DNA from 2 places in the Paenibacillus sp. FSL H8-0175 genome. Region 2 is predicted to be linked to the other one. Evidence: riboswitches for the same ligand, from Rfam matches in the RefSeq annotation. Region 2 holds a riboswitch; the other holds the start of a gene.

Region 1 (6,913 bases), 450 kb from region 2:
CGAGTGAAGGCATCCGTCACCAGATTCATTGAGACAAGACTAAAACTAAAGGTGAACCAAGCGAAGAGTGCGGTGGACCGCCCATGGAGACGGAAATTTCTTGGGTTTTGCTTTAGTAGCGATAAAGAGCCCAAGGTGAGGATAGCAAAACAGTCCTTGCAGAAAGCGAAGGCTCGAATTCGGGAGATAACGTCCCGGAAGAAAGCGATGCGAACGGAAGAGCGAATCCAGGAGCTCAATCGATACTTGATGGGATGGCACGGATATTTCTCGCTGGCGGATACGCCAAGTGCCTTTAAAGCGATGGATATGTGGATTCGAAGGAGATTGCGAATGTGTCTCTGGAAGCAATGGAAGAGCCCGAGAACCAAAGTCAAAAGGCTTATATCCTTAGGCGTGCCTAAGGATATAAGCCTTTTGAGTGGGGAAATACTCGGAAAGGGTATTGGCGAATTGCAGGGAGTCCAATTCTGCAACGTGCATTGAATAACCAATATTGGGAATCCAATGGATTAAAGAGTGTATTGGACAGATACAACTCCTTACGGAAAACCGCCGTATACCGAACGGTACGTACGGTGGTGTGAGAGGCCGGGGGCTCGCCGCCCCCTCCTACTCGATTTATTATTGAAATATTAACCGCAAGAACAATTCAAAACCGGCTTACGCGCAGCCTGTGTCTCATCCAAACGGCTAATCTCTGTGGTATGCGGTGCGTTGATTACGATTTCGGGTGTCTCCTGCGCTTCTTTAACGATCTGAATCATCGTATCGATGAAGCCGTCTAGCGTTTCTTTACTTTCGGTTTCCGTCGGCTCGATCATCATGCATTCCTCAACGGTCAGAGGGAAGTACACGGTTGGCGGGTGGTAGCCGAAGTCGAGTAATCGTTTAGCAACGTCTAAGGTGCGCACACCATACTGCTTGAGGTTTTTGCCGGACATTACGAATTCATGCTTACATACACCCGGATATGGGATTTCAAAATACGGCGCCAGACGGTGCATCATATAGTTCGCATTCAGCACGGCATTTTCGGATACCTCACGTAGTCCGTCTGGACCATAGGTGCGAATGTAGGCATAGGCACGAACCAGAATACCAAAGTTTCCGTAAAAAGCTTTCACGCGTCCAATGGATTCGTGTCCGCCGAAGTCGAGTGAGAAGCTGCTATCTTCATTCTTCACCACAGTAGGTTGAGGCAAGAATGGAATGAGGATAGATTTTACGCCGACTGGTCCGGCCCCAGGGCCGCCACCGCCATGTGGGGTACTCATCGTTTTGTGCAAGTTCAGATGCACAACGTCAAAGCCCATGTCGCCAGGTCGGGTAATGCCCATAATGGCATTGGAGTTGGCTCCATCGTAATAGAGTAGGCCGCCTGCTTCATGCACGATCTCAGCAATCTCGACGATTTGGGTTTCGAACAAGCCGAGTGTGCTTGGGTTAGTTAGCATTAGTGCGGCTGTGTCACTACCGACGGCTGCTTTCAGTGCTTCAAGATCGACCATTCCTTTATCTGTGGAAGGGATCGTGATCGTTTCAAGTCCTGCTGCTGAGGCACTAGCAGGATTGGTTCCGTGCGAGGAATCCGGCACGATAACCTTAGTACGCGTCTCGCCGCGACTTTCATGGTAGGCGCGGATCATCATGAGGCCGGTCCATTCACCATGAGCACCTGCGGCAGGCTGTAAGGATACAGCATCCATGCCCGTCAGCGCGGACAGATCATTTTGCAGGGTATACATTAATTCCAGTGCGCCTTGAATACTTTCTTCCGGTTGGTAGGGATGAATTTTGGCGAAGCCGGAGAAGCGGGCAACATCTTCGTTAATCTTCGGATTGTATTTCATCGTGCATGAACCGAGTGGATAGAAGCCATTGTCTACACCAAAGTTACGACGTGAAAGAGAAGTGTAGTGGCGAATGACATCCACTTCCGATACTTCTGGAAGTACGACGGGTTCGCTACGGAGTAAACCTGATGGAATCAGGGACTCCAAGGTTTCTTCCTGTGGTACATCGCATAGTGGCAAGGAGTAGGCCGAGCGGCCCGGACGGCTTAATTCAAAAATTAGACTTTGCTCCGGTTTCATAAACAGCCCTCCAGTGCGCTAGCGAATTGGTCGATTTCGGTTTTGCTTCTTTTTTCCGTTACGGCAACCAGCATATGTCCAGCAAGTTCAGGATAATCACGACCCAGATCATAACCGCCGAGATAACCGTCCTTCAGCAGCTTAGAATTAATAGCGGTCACGCTGCTGCCTTCAGGAAGCTTCACAACAAATTCGTTAAAGAATGGGGAGGAGAAGGCAAGTTCAGCACCTGTTAGTCCGCTAAGTTTATTAGCAGCGTAATGGCTTTTGCGAATATTTAGTTCGCCTACTTCACGCATGCCTTCTTTGCCCATAACGGACAAGTAGACGGATGCGCAGAGAGCCAGCAGTGCCTGATTGGAGCAGATATTCGATGTCGCTTTTTCACGACGAATATGCTGTTCACGCGCTTGAAGTGTAAGAACGAAGCCACGTTTACCATTACGGTCTACCGTTTGGCCAACGATCCGGCCTGGCATGCGGCGCATCAGGTGATCAGCTACGGCAAAGAATCCGCAAGTTGGACCCCCGAGAGAAGCTGGAATACCGAGTGGCTGAGCATCACCGACTACGATGTCGGCTCCAAGTTTGCCCGGAGCTTCAAGTACACCAAGAGCTATTGGGTTCGCGCTGACTACAAGAAGACCTTTAACCGCATGGATCAGCAGCTCAACCGAGCGAAGATCCTCAATGCTACCGAAGAAGTTAGGCGATTGCATCAGTACTGCGGCAGTATCACCATCGATAGCTTCAGCAAGCTTAGCTTGATCGGTAACACCGTCTTTATAGTCAATCTCCACCACCTCCAGACCCCAAGCATTAGCCGAAGTACGTAGCACTTGGCGAGCCTCAGGATGAACGGTACGGGAGACGATTAATTTTTTGCGTTTGGTAGCACCAGCCGCGAGAACCGCTGCTTCGGATAAAGCTGTAGCGCCATCATACATACTGGCATTGGCAACTTTCATACCGGTTAGTTCGCAAATGTAGGATTGGAATTCGAAGATCGCTTGCAGCTCACCTTGGCTGATCTCCGGTTGGTAAGGAGTGTAGGCAGTGTAGAATTCAGAACGGGAAATGACATGATTTATGACCACAGGGATGTGATGATCGTATAATCCGGCACCGAGGAAGCTGGCGTGAGAATCAAAGTCGGCATTTTGGTCAGCCAAACCTTTCATGTGGCGCAGCAGGGCGTATTCATCGAGTGGTTCAGACATCGGCATAGTGCCTTGGTAACGTACCGCTTCAGGAATATCGGAGAACAGCTCATCTATAGACTCAATCCCGACGGCCTCCATCATCTCTACGCGGTCCTGTTCTGTCATGGGCAGATAACGGTGCTTCATTAAGGTTTCACTCCTTGGCTTTTTTAAAATATAAGAAAGTACAATTTTCACGCTATACTTTATTCTTCTATTTCTCGCTTAAAAGCTCACCGTCCTTATATGGACGCTAAAGGCGTTTATACTTGTAAAAAGGGGCCTTAATCACTACAGCCTTAAGCTGCTTACCGCGTATCTCTACGTAAACCTCTGTGCCTATTTCACTGTAAGCAGCATCAATCAAAGCCAACCCCAGGTTACGTTTCAGCGTAGGGGACTGTGTTCCGGTTGTGACCTCACCAATCTTAACCCCATCTGCCCAAACAGGATAATGGGAGCGTGGAATGCCTCGATCAATCATTTCTAGGCCGACAAGGCGACGGGGAATCCCAGTTTCTTTTTGCTGTATTAGTGCATCGCGTCCGATAAAGTCTATTTTGTCCAGCTTCACGAAGAACTGTACTCCTGCTTCAAGCGGGGTGATGTCAGCGGATAGCTCCTGACCGTACAGTGGTAATTTTGCCTCAAAACGCAGGGTATCCCGTGCACCCAGTCCAGCAGGTGTTAATCCGTGGGGCGCGCCTGCTGCAAGCAGTCCGTTCCATAACGTTTCTGCACCTTCCAGCGGAGCGTAGATCTCGAAGCCATCTTCACCGGTATAACCCGTACGGGAGATAAGTACCTCTACACCGCAAACGGTAGCGCGTTCGATGAAATGGAAAGGCTTGAGTGCTGAAATAGGAGCATCAGTAACTTCCGCGAGAATGGTCTCTGCCAGAGGACCCTGCAAGGCGAGCAAAAGCGTCTCGTCAGAGACATTAGTGAGCGTGACTTCATCGAATTCAGAGGTCAAATGCTCTTGCAGCCACTGCAAGTCCTTGTCGATGTTGGAGGCATTAACGACGAGCATATAACGCCCTTCGCTTAGGCGATACACGAGTAGGTCGTCGACAACTCCGCCATTTGGATAACAGAGCAGTGTATATTGTGCCGCACCATCCGTGAGGCGGCTGACATCATTGGTTGTCATTTTTTGCAAAAAGGCTTCTGCACCGTTTCCAATCACCATGAATTCACCCATATGCGAGACATCGAACAGCCCAGCCTGCTGGCGAACGGCTTCGTGCTCTTTCACGATACCTGTAAACTGTACTGGCAGCTCCCAGCCACCGAAGTCAATGCACCTGGACTCCGCATAAGCGGAATAGAGATCATAAAAAGGTGTTCTTCTCAAAGCATCCATGTCGTCACTCCCCTTGATCTGATTACATACGAAAAAAGGACAGGCAGAAGCAATCATGCATAAATGCACAAATCGCTTTCTGCTCTGTCCTTTGTACCTGAGAGTTACCCTGCCGTAACTAGCTTGCAGGTTTCCCCGTTGGTGATCTGACGCATCTAGCCTTGCGTCTGATGCTCTCCAGAGATACGTCCGACAAAGGTCCTTTTGCCTGAGAGATTCACCCCTGTTAGGGCTTACTCCTTCGGCGCCGTCTTCAAGTGAGACAGTCTCTCCCTATGCCATCATCCGCAATTATATTTCTTCGAGAAACGGTTATTGTCTATAAAAAGACGACAACGTCATTTCTTCTTGTATGTCTCCATTAAACGGGTATAGTCGGGCGCTGTCAACAAGAAAACGTCGAAAAAATGACAAATTTAAATTTCCTGTTAGTAATATTGACATTGTGAGCCGGGATAACTTAGGCTATAACTAAATTTAGAACTCCAAATTGGAAATGAGGCGGCTTGAAATGAGTGAAGTATTAGACAACCTTCTTTACAGCGAAGAGCATGAATGGGCACAGCAAGTAGAAGGGCGAGTAGTACGTGTTGGGATTACGGACCATGCTCAGCATTTATTAGGCGACATCGTATTTGTTGAGTTTCCTGAGGTAGGATCGACCATTTCAGCCGGTGACAGCGTAGGCAGTATCGAATCCGTTAAGACGGTATCGGAGTTGTATTCGCCCGTCTCTGGGACGGTTACCAAGGTGAATGATGGATTAGAAGCTAGTCCGGAGCTTATCAATGATCAGCCGTATGGCGGGGGTTGGATTTTTGAGATTGAAGTTGATGGAGAGTATGCTGATGCTGTAAAAGGTCTGTTAGATGCAGCTGGTTATAGCGCGTTAGTTGCTGAATAATTGGAAATCGGGGACGGAAAATAGTCTGATCAAGTGTGATATTTTTAGCAGCAAGTTTCTGTGATTCGGGGACTTGCTGTTTGTGTTTCTTATGTGGATTGTGCGAGTATTCGTAAACCCAATCGAGTGGTTTGAGGGTCTAGTGGAGTATGGAATTAGGGAAAACCTCCCTCATTTTAGACGATTATAGCGTGAGAGTTAGGGTTTTAGGAAATTCCTCCCTAATCATCTCGGTAAAACCACTATTTCAGACTAAAAAGAGTAATAATCAGGGAGAAATTCCCTCATTCCGCGATTGGATACGATAATAGGTGAATAATCAGGGAGGTTTTCCCTAATTAAATTGGATGAAGCCCCTTGTAAGCTCAATGTGGTAATTGCAAAGGCCCCTGCCGCCGAACTTAGCTCTGAGCGCAAGCAACTATATTTTATTCCACCTCTTGAAGCTGTCGAAGTACAATGATCTCTACGCGTCGATTTTTCTGTTTGCCTGCTACCGTAGTATTATCTGCTGTTGGTCGGGTATCGGCATAACCTGCATATTGAAAAGTGTCCGGGTTCAGTCCTTCATTATCTAAGAAAAAGCGCAGCACAGAAAGCGCACGAGCACCCGATAGCTCCCAATTGTCGTTATAACGTGAAGCTGATGACACTGGTGTATTATCCGTATGTCCTTCAATGCTGATCGTTGCTCCGATATCTTTGAATAAGCCAGACAACTGCTGAAGAGCAGGAAGGGCTGGTGACTTCACATCTGCTTTACCCACATCAAAAAGAAAACGGTCGCTGAGCGTGATTTCTATGCCCTGCGGTTTGTCGGCTACAAATATTTGTTCACCGAGATTATTCTCCTCCACATAGTGGGTGATCACACCCATTAACTCAGCAAGCTTCGCCTCTTGTTCTCGAAAAGCCAACTCCCGTGCTGAAGGTGTTTCATTCTCCGTTTGTTCATCAGAACCGTCATTTGGTTTTGCAGTTGCGTTCGCATTCCCATCTGTACTCTCTGGTTTGTTGTCAGGGGTCTTTCCAGCATCTAAAATACCATCCCCGCCTTCAAGAACAGTGCTGTTCGACTTGAAAGTCTGGGATAAAGAGCCGGTCACGATATTATATTTGTCAGTGTCCAGGCTGCTCATCGCATACAATATAACGAAAAATATAAGTAAAAGTGTAATTAGATCAGCGTAAGTAATCATCCAACGATCACGGCTTTCTCGATTCTCTTCCCGCCGTTTGCGCCGGTCTCTTTGTCTCATATAAAACCTCTTGCTTCTGCACGGTCATCTGTGGTGGTGTCTGAAATGAAGGAGTTCAGTTTTTTACGCACCAGCAGCGGATGATC
Region 2 (6,913 bases):
AGCAAGATTTTGAATGCTTCAATTAATATTCAAAAGGCAGTTGATAAATCGCAGCTCGGCTTCAAACGAAAACATGTAAGGTGTTAGTCAATCATGGACATCAATGACCTTATTGCTGTATGGAATCACGCGAATTGCAAAGTAGTTGATATTCGTCGGATGACCCTTAGACCTGGCGAATCTATACCTTCCTATTACGTCCCCTCAAGGCTGTTTCTTATGTCGATTCACGGTAATGCTACAGTTAACCTGGGAAGCCAAGTTCACCGTTTACAGCGCTTTACAGTGCTTCATGTAGGCAAAGGAACTGTGCTCAACATTGACGCAGGCAGCGAGGGGCTGGATTACTATAGCATTTATTATAAAGTGAGTATGCCTCCCTCACTACCCTTAGAGATTGCTACGCTATACGAGGGCGCTAAATCCTTTGATCATTCGTACAGCATGACGCCTGACAATTCTGTAGCGCTGTATCGCATAGTGAGCGAGATGTTTAAGGAGTGGGAGAAGCCGCAGCCGCTTGCGCGGTTGCATGTTCGCACTTTACTCCATCAGTTTGTGTATGAGCTATTTCATCAAATGTCGGTGCAAGGGGTTAATACGACTAAGCGTGATCTGGCCGCCCGGATTGCCGACATTATCCATGAACATTATACGGATAACATTACGCTGGAATCATTATCGGAAATCCTGAACTATAGCGTAACCCATTTATCTTCCTACTTCAAAATCCGTACTGGACTTAGCCCGATTGATTACTTAATTAAGGTGCGCATCGAAAAAGCGGTGGCACTTCTGCTGGAAACAGATGCTACGCTGAAGGAAATTGCAGTGGGCGTCGGTTATCAAGACCCTAGTTATTTGGGCAGGCTGTTCAAAAAGTATAAGGGTGTTTCCCCGATTAGCTATAGAGAATTGCATTCCAGAAAGAACAAACTAGAAGATAGTCCTGCCACAAACATAGAATCCTCCATTGTTGCCCTTGAATCATTTGACTATACTGATTATATTGATAACGATTATCAGTATCATTTTGATCAAGAGGGAGATTCATTCATGTTTAAACATTCAAGGCCTACGCTGGCATCGGTATTGCTGTTAAGCTTCATTTTGGTACTGAGCGCATGTGGTACAAACGGTGCTACGGAGAATGCTGCCTCACAGCAGCCGAAGACCAAAATCGTTAAAACGGTTAACGGTGAGGTGGAGATCCCCCTTCATCCCAAAAGAATTGTTGCAGGTGAATATCTCGGCAGCTTAATTGCGCTTGGCATTACACCTATCGGAACCTCCGAACATCATATTAAAAATCCATATTTTCAGGAGTATTTGAAAGACGTTGAGAATATAGGGGACGGAAATGGAAATGTAGAGAAAATTCTGTCGCTTAATCCCGATTTGATTATTATGGATGATTTCTATCCTGAGCTAAATGAGCAGATGTCAAAAATCGCACCTACGGTCGTTATTCCATACGCTTCCTTAAAAACGGTACATGAGGAAGTGGGTTATTTCGGTGAGCTGCTTAGTGAAGAAGATAAGGCCAAAACCTGGCTTGCAGACTATGACAGCCGTATGGCCAATGCCAAGGAGAGCGTATTGAAGGTTGTGCCTGCAGATAGCACATTTTCCATTATTGAATGGTCTGAAAACAGCTTGATGGCCGTCGGAACAGACTTCGGCAAAGGTGGACAACCAATCTATAATGGATTGGGATTTAAGCCTCCTGCGGATATCGCCGCCGAAATGGCCGATCCGGGCTGGGCTTCATTCTCTGCTGAGGTCTTACCAAAGTATGCCGGTGACTATATTATTCTTACCTCCGACTCGAAAAAGCTGGATGAACTTAAAGCCGACCCGATCTGGGGCGCACTGCCAGCAGTCAAAAATGATCACGTATTTCTTTGGACAAGCGATCGCTCCGGCTACTGGGACCCAATAGCTATTCTGAGTCAGACAGAAGAGTTGGCGGCTTGGCTGACAAGCCACTAATAGAGTGTGTTTCAAAACATAAAGGGGCTGTCTCAGGAGTAGAATTCTACAATGAGATAGCCCTTTTTTCATATTAATCATCAGCCGATCTTGGTCTGTTGGTTGCGATGTTTCCGAAGCAATGCGTGATATTCGCGTATTTCGCAGTTTAAATCCAGCGGTAATTAATGTTATTGACAAAATATTTGACAATGATTAGTATTGAAAAATATTAAAAATGAAGTTAGCGGCATAACAATTAAATAATTCGCAAGCTATGATTGCTATGGATCACACTATAGCAGGAGCAGCTTCTGGAGAGACCGTGGGGGATTCCCCCGGCGCCGAAGGGTTCACAATCTCAGGCAAAAGGACAGAAGAGTACTAGATAATTCATTTGTTATTCTGATCATCGTCAGAGTAAAGGAATGTATTTTATTTATTATTCTTAGACCTAAGAGATTGGAGCGTATCCAATCTCTTTTTTGTTATCATTTTTACTTGTACATTTTTTCACATAAGGGGGAGTTTGAAATGGCAGCACAAGAATTAAAGAGAGATTTAGAGAATCGGCATGTTCAGCTCATTGCGATTGGTGGAACCATCGGTACCGGATTATTTTTAGGATCAGGTAAAGCTATACAACTGGCAGGACCATCCATCATTTTTGCTTATTTAATCGTGGGTATCGCTATTTTTTTTGTGATGAGGGCATTAGGAGAACTTCTGTTGTCTAAAGCAGGTTATCAATCTTTTACAGACATTGCCGAAGACTATCTTGGACCGCGGGCGGCGTTTGTAACTGGATGGACCTATTGGTTTTGTTGGATCATGACGGCTATGGCCGATATTATAGCTGTTGGGGTCTATGTACAATATTGGTTTGATATCCCGCAATGGATACCCGCAGTCATTTGTTTGATTATTTTATTAGGGCTCAATTTATTAACGGTAAAAAGCTTTGGCGAATTGGAATTTTGGTTTGCTTTAATTAAGGTAATCACTATTCTCGCATTGATTGCTATCGGGGTAGTCTTACTGGTGATTGGATTCAAAACAACTACCGGAACGGTTGCGCTCAGTAATATTTGGGCACATGGGGGAGTATTTCCAAACGGGATTTCAGGGTTCCTGCTTTCATTTCAAATGGTTGTGTTTGCTTTTGTGGGTGTGGAATTGGTAGGCGTATCGGCAGCAGAGACCTCCAATCCAGAAAAAACTATCCCATCGGCGATTAATAAAATACCTTTACGAATTCTATTTTTCTACGTGGGTGCTATTATTGCCTTATTATGCATCAACGCTTGGACAGAACTAAACCCGGCAGAAAGTCCTTTTGTTAAAACATTTAGTTTAGTGGGGATTCCGATTGCCGCGGGGGTTATTAACTTCGTTGTATTAACTTCAGCTGCGTCCGCTTGTAATAGCGGGATGTTCTCAACAAGCCGGATTCTATACAATCTAAGCAGAAATGACCAGGCTCCAGCCAACTTTGCAAAGCTTAATAAAAATCATGTACCAAGTAATGCTTTATTCATATCCACGCTTGTCTTATCTGTAGGCGCTTTGTTGAGTAAGCTGATTCCGGAGACGGCTTTTGGCATCGTGACAACAATTAGTGCCATTTGTTTCATCTGGGTTTGGGGCGTCGTTCTAATTTGCCATTTGCGATATAAAAAGACGAAGCCGGAATTGCAGGCCAAATCAAAATTCAAAGCACCGTTTACACCCTTTGTGAATTATGTTGTTCTAGCTTTGTTTGCAATCATACTCATAATTATGCTATTTGCTGATGAAACTCGTCCGGCCTTATTGTTGACGCCTTTATGGTTTATATTATTATTTGTTTTGTATTCGATAAATAGAAGAAAGAGGGAAAGAATAACGCCTGATCCAAGAGCACGTCTCGAAGGTATTCGGACTAACACGGAGATCCGGCATGATTAGTCGATGAGGGTGCTTGCTGATATTACAGTTGGATAGGCAGACATAGAAATCCACCACCGCATACGGTGGTGGATTTTCTCATTAATGTGGTCGATGCTCTTTTTCGAACTTGTGTATGCTATCGGGATATTCTTCCATGTTTTTTAATCAGTCTAAAATTATCGTCTATTTAAAATCAACTTTGATTTGTGCTATCTCACTATTCGTGCCAATTCGTAATGGCGGTCCCCAAGTCCCTGCACCAGATGTAACGATGACGTGAGGGCTGTTAGGATTCTTCTGATAGTGGCCATAATCTACTGTAAACATAGCATTGGTGATCAGATTTGCAGGGAATACTTGTCCTTGATGCGTATGTCCGCTAAGTATCAAATCAACGTCATCTGCGTATTCAATCCTATTGGTTGGTTGATGATCCATTACGATAACGGGCATATTTGTATCAATGTCACTCATCACTTCTGAAGTAATTGCTCGAGGGTTCCCTTGATTACCAATCGGTGATGAATCCCTTCTGCCAACAACAACGAATTGATTATCAATAACGACATGCTCATCATTTAGAAGTTTGATATTACTCTTATCTATAAAGTTCACGATCTCATCGTATGAGCGTCCTGCATCATGGTTACCTAAACAAGCATAAACTCCATAGGTTGACTGAATAGTACTTAATAACTCTATTCCTTTGGAAGGGTTAGAGAGCGCATAGTAGTTACCATTAAATATATCTCCTGTCATCAACACTATATCCGGCTGTAGTCCATTAATACGATCAACAACGTCTTCAATAAACTTTACATCATTTACGTAGCCTAAATGTAAGTCGCTGATCAGGACGATATTTAACTGATCTAATGAAGTGTTTTTATGTATTTGGAGCGGATAGGTGACTTCTTTTAAATGATTTGCATTATAAATCCCATAGGACACCAATCCTATGACTAGAATTAATACTATGGACCTTGTATGAAAAATAACACGTGCTGGTATAGGAGAAGGGAGGACCTTGATCCATTTACTAATTAGTAAGATTACATCTGAAAGGATCAAAAGCAAGAACAAATAGAAGTAGATACCCATCCAATAGTCCCCGAATTGACCAATAAAATTAACAATATTTGAATTGGTCGTCATAGCTGAAGAAGACAATAGTAAATTAATAATGATTGATAACGCACATAAGCTGTAGATGACTCCATATATGATCCCGTTTATATGTGAAAATATATGTTGTAACCATTTAAAAATCTTTCTCGCAATGTAATAGTTAGTTGCCGCGTACATAGCGAATATAAATAAAAATGCAAATACCATAGGGTACACCATCCTAATGCTTTAGATATCAGAACTAAAGTGAATACATTAATTATAGCAATAATTACTAGTTTCAGAAATTAAATGGGGTATTGAGTTTACTGGTTTTTTCAGTTATTGTTTATTACTATTTCAGCTGATATAATTCTTATTTCGACAATCAATTTAAAAGTGGTGAATTCATGAGAGAGTTCTACAGTCGGGTGAATCGAAAAACCTATTACATATTAATGTTAATGATCATCGTTCTTATGATGTCTGGATTAATACTATCTACTCTAGAGTTAGATGGAATTGATTTTGGTTATATCATTCATTTTTTATGTGTGGCGTTTCTAACGGTTTGTTTATGGATTTACCCTAAGCATGAGACACATACTTTTAGAAAGATTATCATTCTATTTGGATTTGCGTATTTTTATACGCTATTCTTTTTATATCCTCAAACTTGGACTACCTATATCCTCATTTGTCTTATTCCTGCACTCTCTATTCTATTTTTTGATTTAAAATTGTTTTATTTTTCCTTCATTATAAATGGAATACTGATGGTAATTACATTTGGCTATATCCTCTTGATTGATAGAGGGGATCTATATACATATTTACATTATGATATTCTAGGGAATTTCATTAATATAATAGCGGTTCAAGTGTTATTATTTTTCATTTTTCAAATATCATTTAAACGGATGAAAAAACAGCAGCTTTATTATGAACAATTACAGCAATCTGAGCGTTTAAAGATGGTTGGACAATTAACAGCTGCCGTTGCGCATGAAATTAGAAATCCAGTGACAGTGGTTAGAGGTTTTTTGCAGTTTTTTGATGAGGATCCTTCATTTGATGATCCTATGAAAAGAAAATTTAAATTAATGATTGATGAATTGAACACAGTAGAACAGATTATCTCGCAATTTCTAACCCTTTCAAAGCCAAATGGAGAACAAAAACTAGAAAAAGTAGATGTGAAGGATGTTATTGAAAGTGTCACAGGATTGCTCCATTCCTACGCAATGTTATCTGATAATCAAATTGTTACCTATGTAGAAGAAGACTGCATGATCTCTATTAATAAAATTGAATTTAAGCAGCTGCTTATTAATATAATAAAAAATGCTTTAGAGGCTTCGGATGTTGGTAAATCTGTCTCTATTATGGCGAATAGGAACAATAATTTTATTGAGATAACAATCATTGATGAAGGAAGCGGGATGTCGGAAGCTGAGGTTAAGTCGCTAGGGACTCCTTTTTATTCATTAAAAAGTAATGGAACAGGTCTAGGATTAATGATTTGCTTTAATATCGTAGAAAAGTACGGCGGCGAAATTTATTATAGTAGTTCTGTAGGTAAGGGGACAACAGCTACTATCCGCTTTTTAGCTATAAATGACCAGTAAAACGGGACATTCTTTCCGTTGAAAGAAGGGGATTACCTCAAGCCTTCGGCCGGAGAGGTAATCCCCTTTTCCTAGATAAATATGTTTATGTTTGCTACGCTAACGATTATTTTAGAGGGATTTTGATCTCCAATTGCTTGTTGTAATTTTTAACTACATTGCCTTTGGCATCTACTTTATAAGCCCCGGTGTTGCCTTTTTCAAATACGGCTTGATACGGTCTGATAATCAGATATTCTGCCGCTGAGCTAGGTGCTTCGAACAATAAATCTTCAGAA

The links. A riboswitch is a leader RNA that binds a small molecule or an ion and turns the genes downstream of it on or off. The one in region 2 is predicted to bind glycine.
Region 1: another riboswitch for glycine. It lies ahead of gcvT (glycine cleavage system aminomethyltransferase GcvT); the one in region 2 lies ahead of MHH46_RS31340 (amino acid permease).

Annotation. Positions count from the first base shown of each region.
Region 1 is NZ_CP150299.1:6,606,418-6,613,330, reverse strand. It holds partial or broken gene MHH46_RS29435 (reverse transcriptase domain-containing protein) at 1-587, shown strand, start outside; gene gcvPB (aminomethyl-transferring glycine dehydrogenase subunit GcvPB) at 636-2,096, opposite strand; gene gcvPA (aminomethyl-transferring glycine dehydrogenase subunit GcvPA) at 2,093-3,445, opposite strand; gene gcvT (glycine cleavage system aminomethyltransferase GcvT) at 3,552-4,664, opposite strand; glycine riboswitch at 4,851-4,949, opposite strand; gene gcvH (glycine cleavage system protein GcvH) at 5,176-5,568, shown strand; gene MHH46_RS29410 (flagellar motor protein MotB) at 5,997-6,827, opposite strand; gene MHH46_RS29405 (flagellar motor protein) at 6,824-6,913, opposite strand, start outside.
Region 2 is NZ_CP150299.1:7,056,264-7,063,176, reverse strand. It holds gene MHH46_RS31350 (DNA alkylation repair protein) at 1-87, shown strand, start outside; gene MHH46_RS31345 (AraC family transcriptional regulator) at 94-1,992, shown strand; glycine riboswitch at 2,276-2,358, shown strand; gene MHH46_RS31340 (amino acid permease) at 2,506-3,918, shown strand; gene MHH46_RS31335 (metallophosphoesterase) at 4,084-5,235, opposite strand; gene MHH46_RS31330 (ATP-binding protein) at 5,487-6,635, shown strand; gene MHH46_RS31325 (DUF5643 domain-containing protein) at 6,742-6,913, opposite strand, start outside.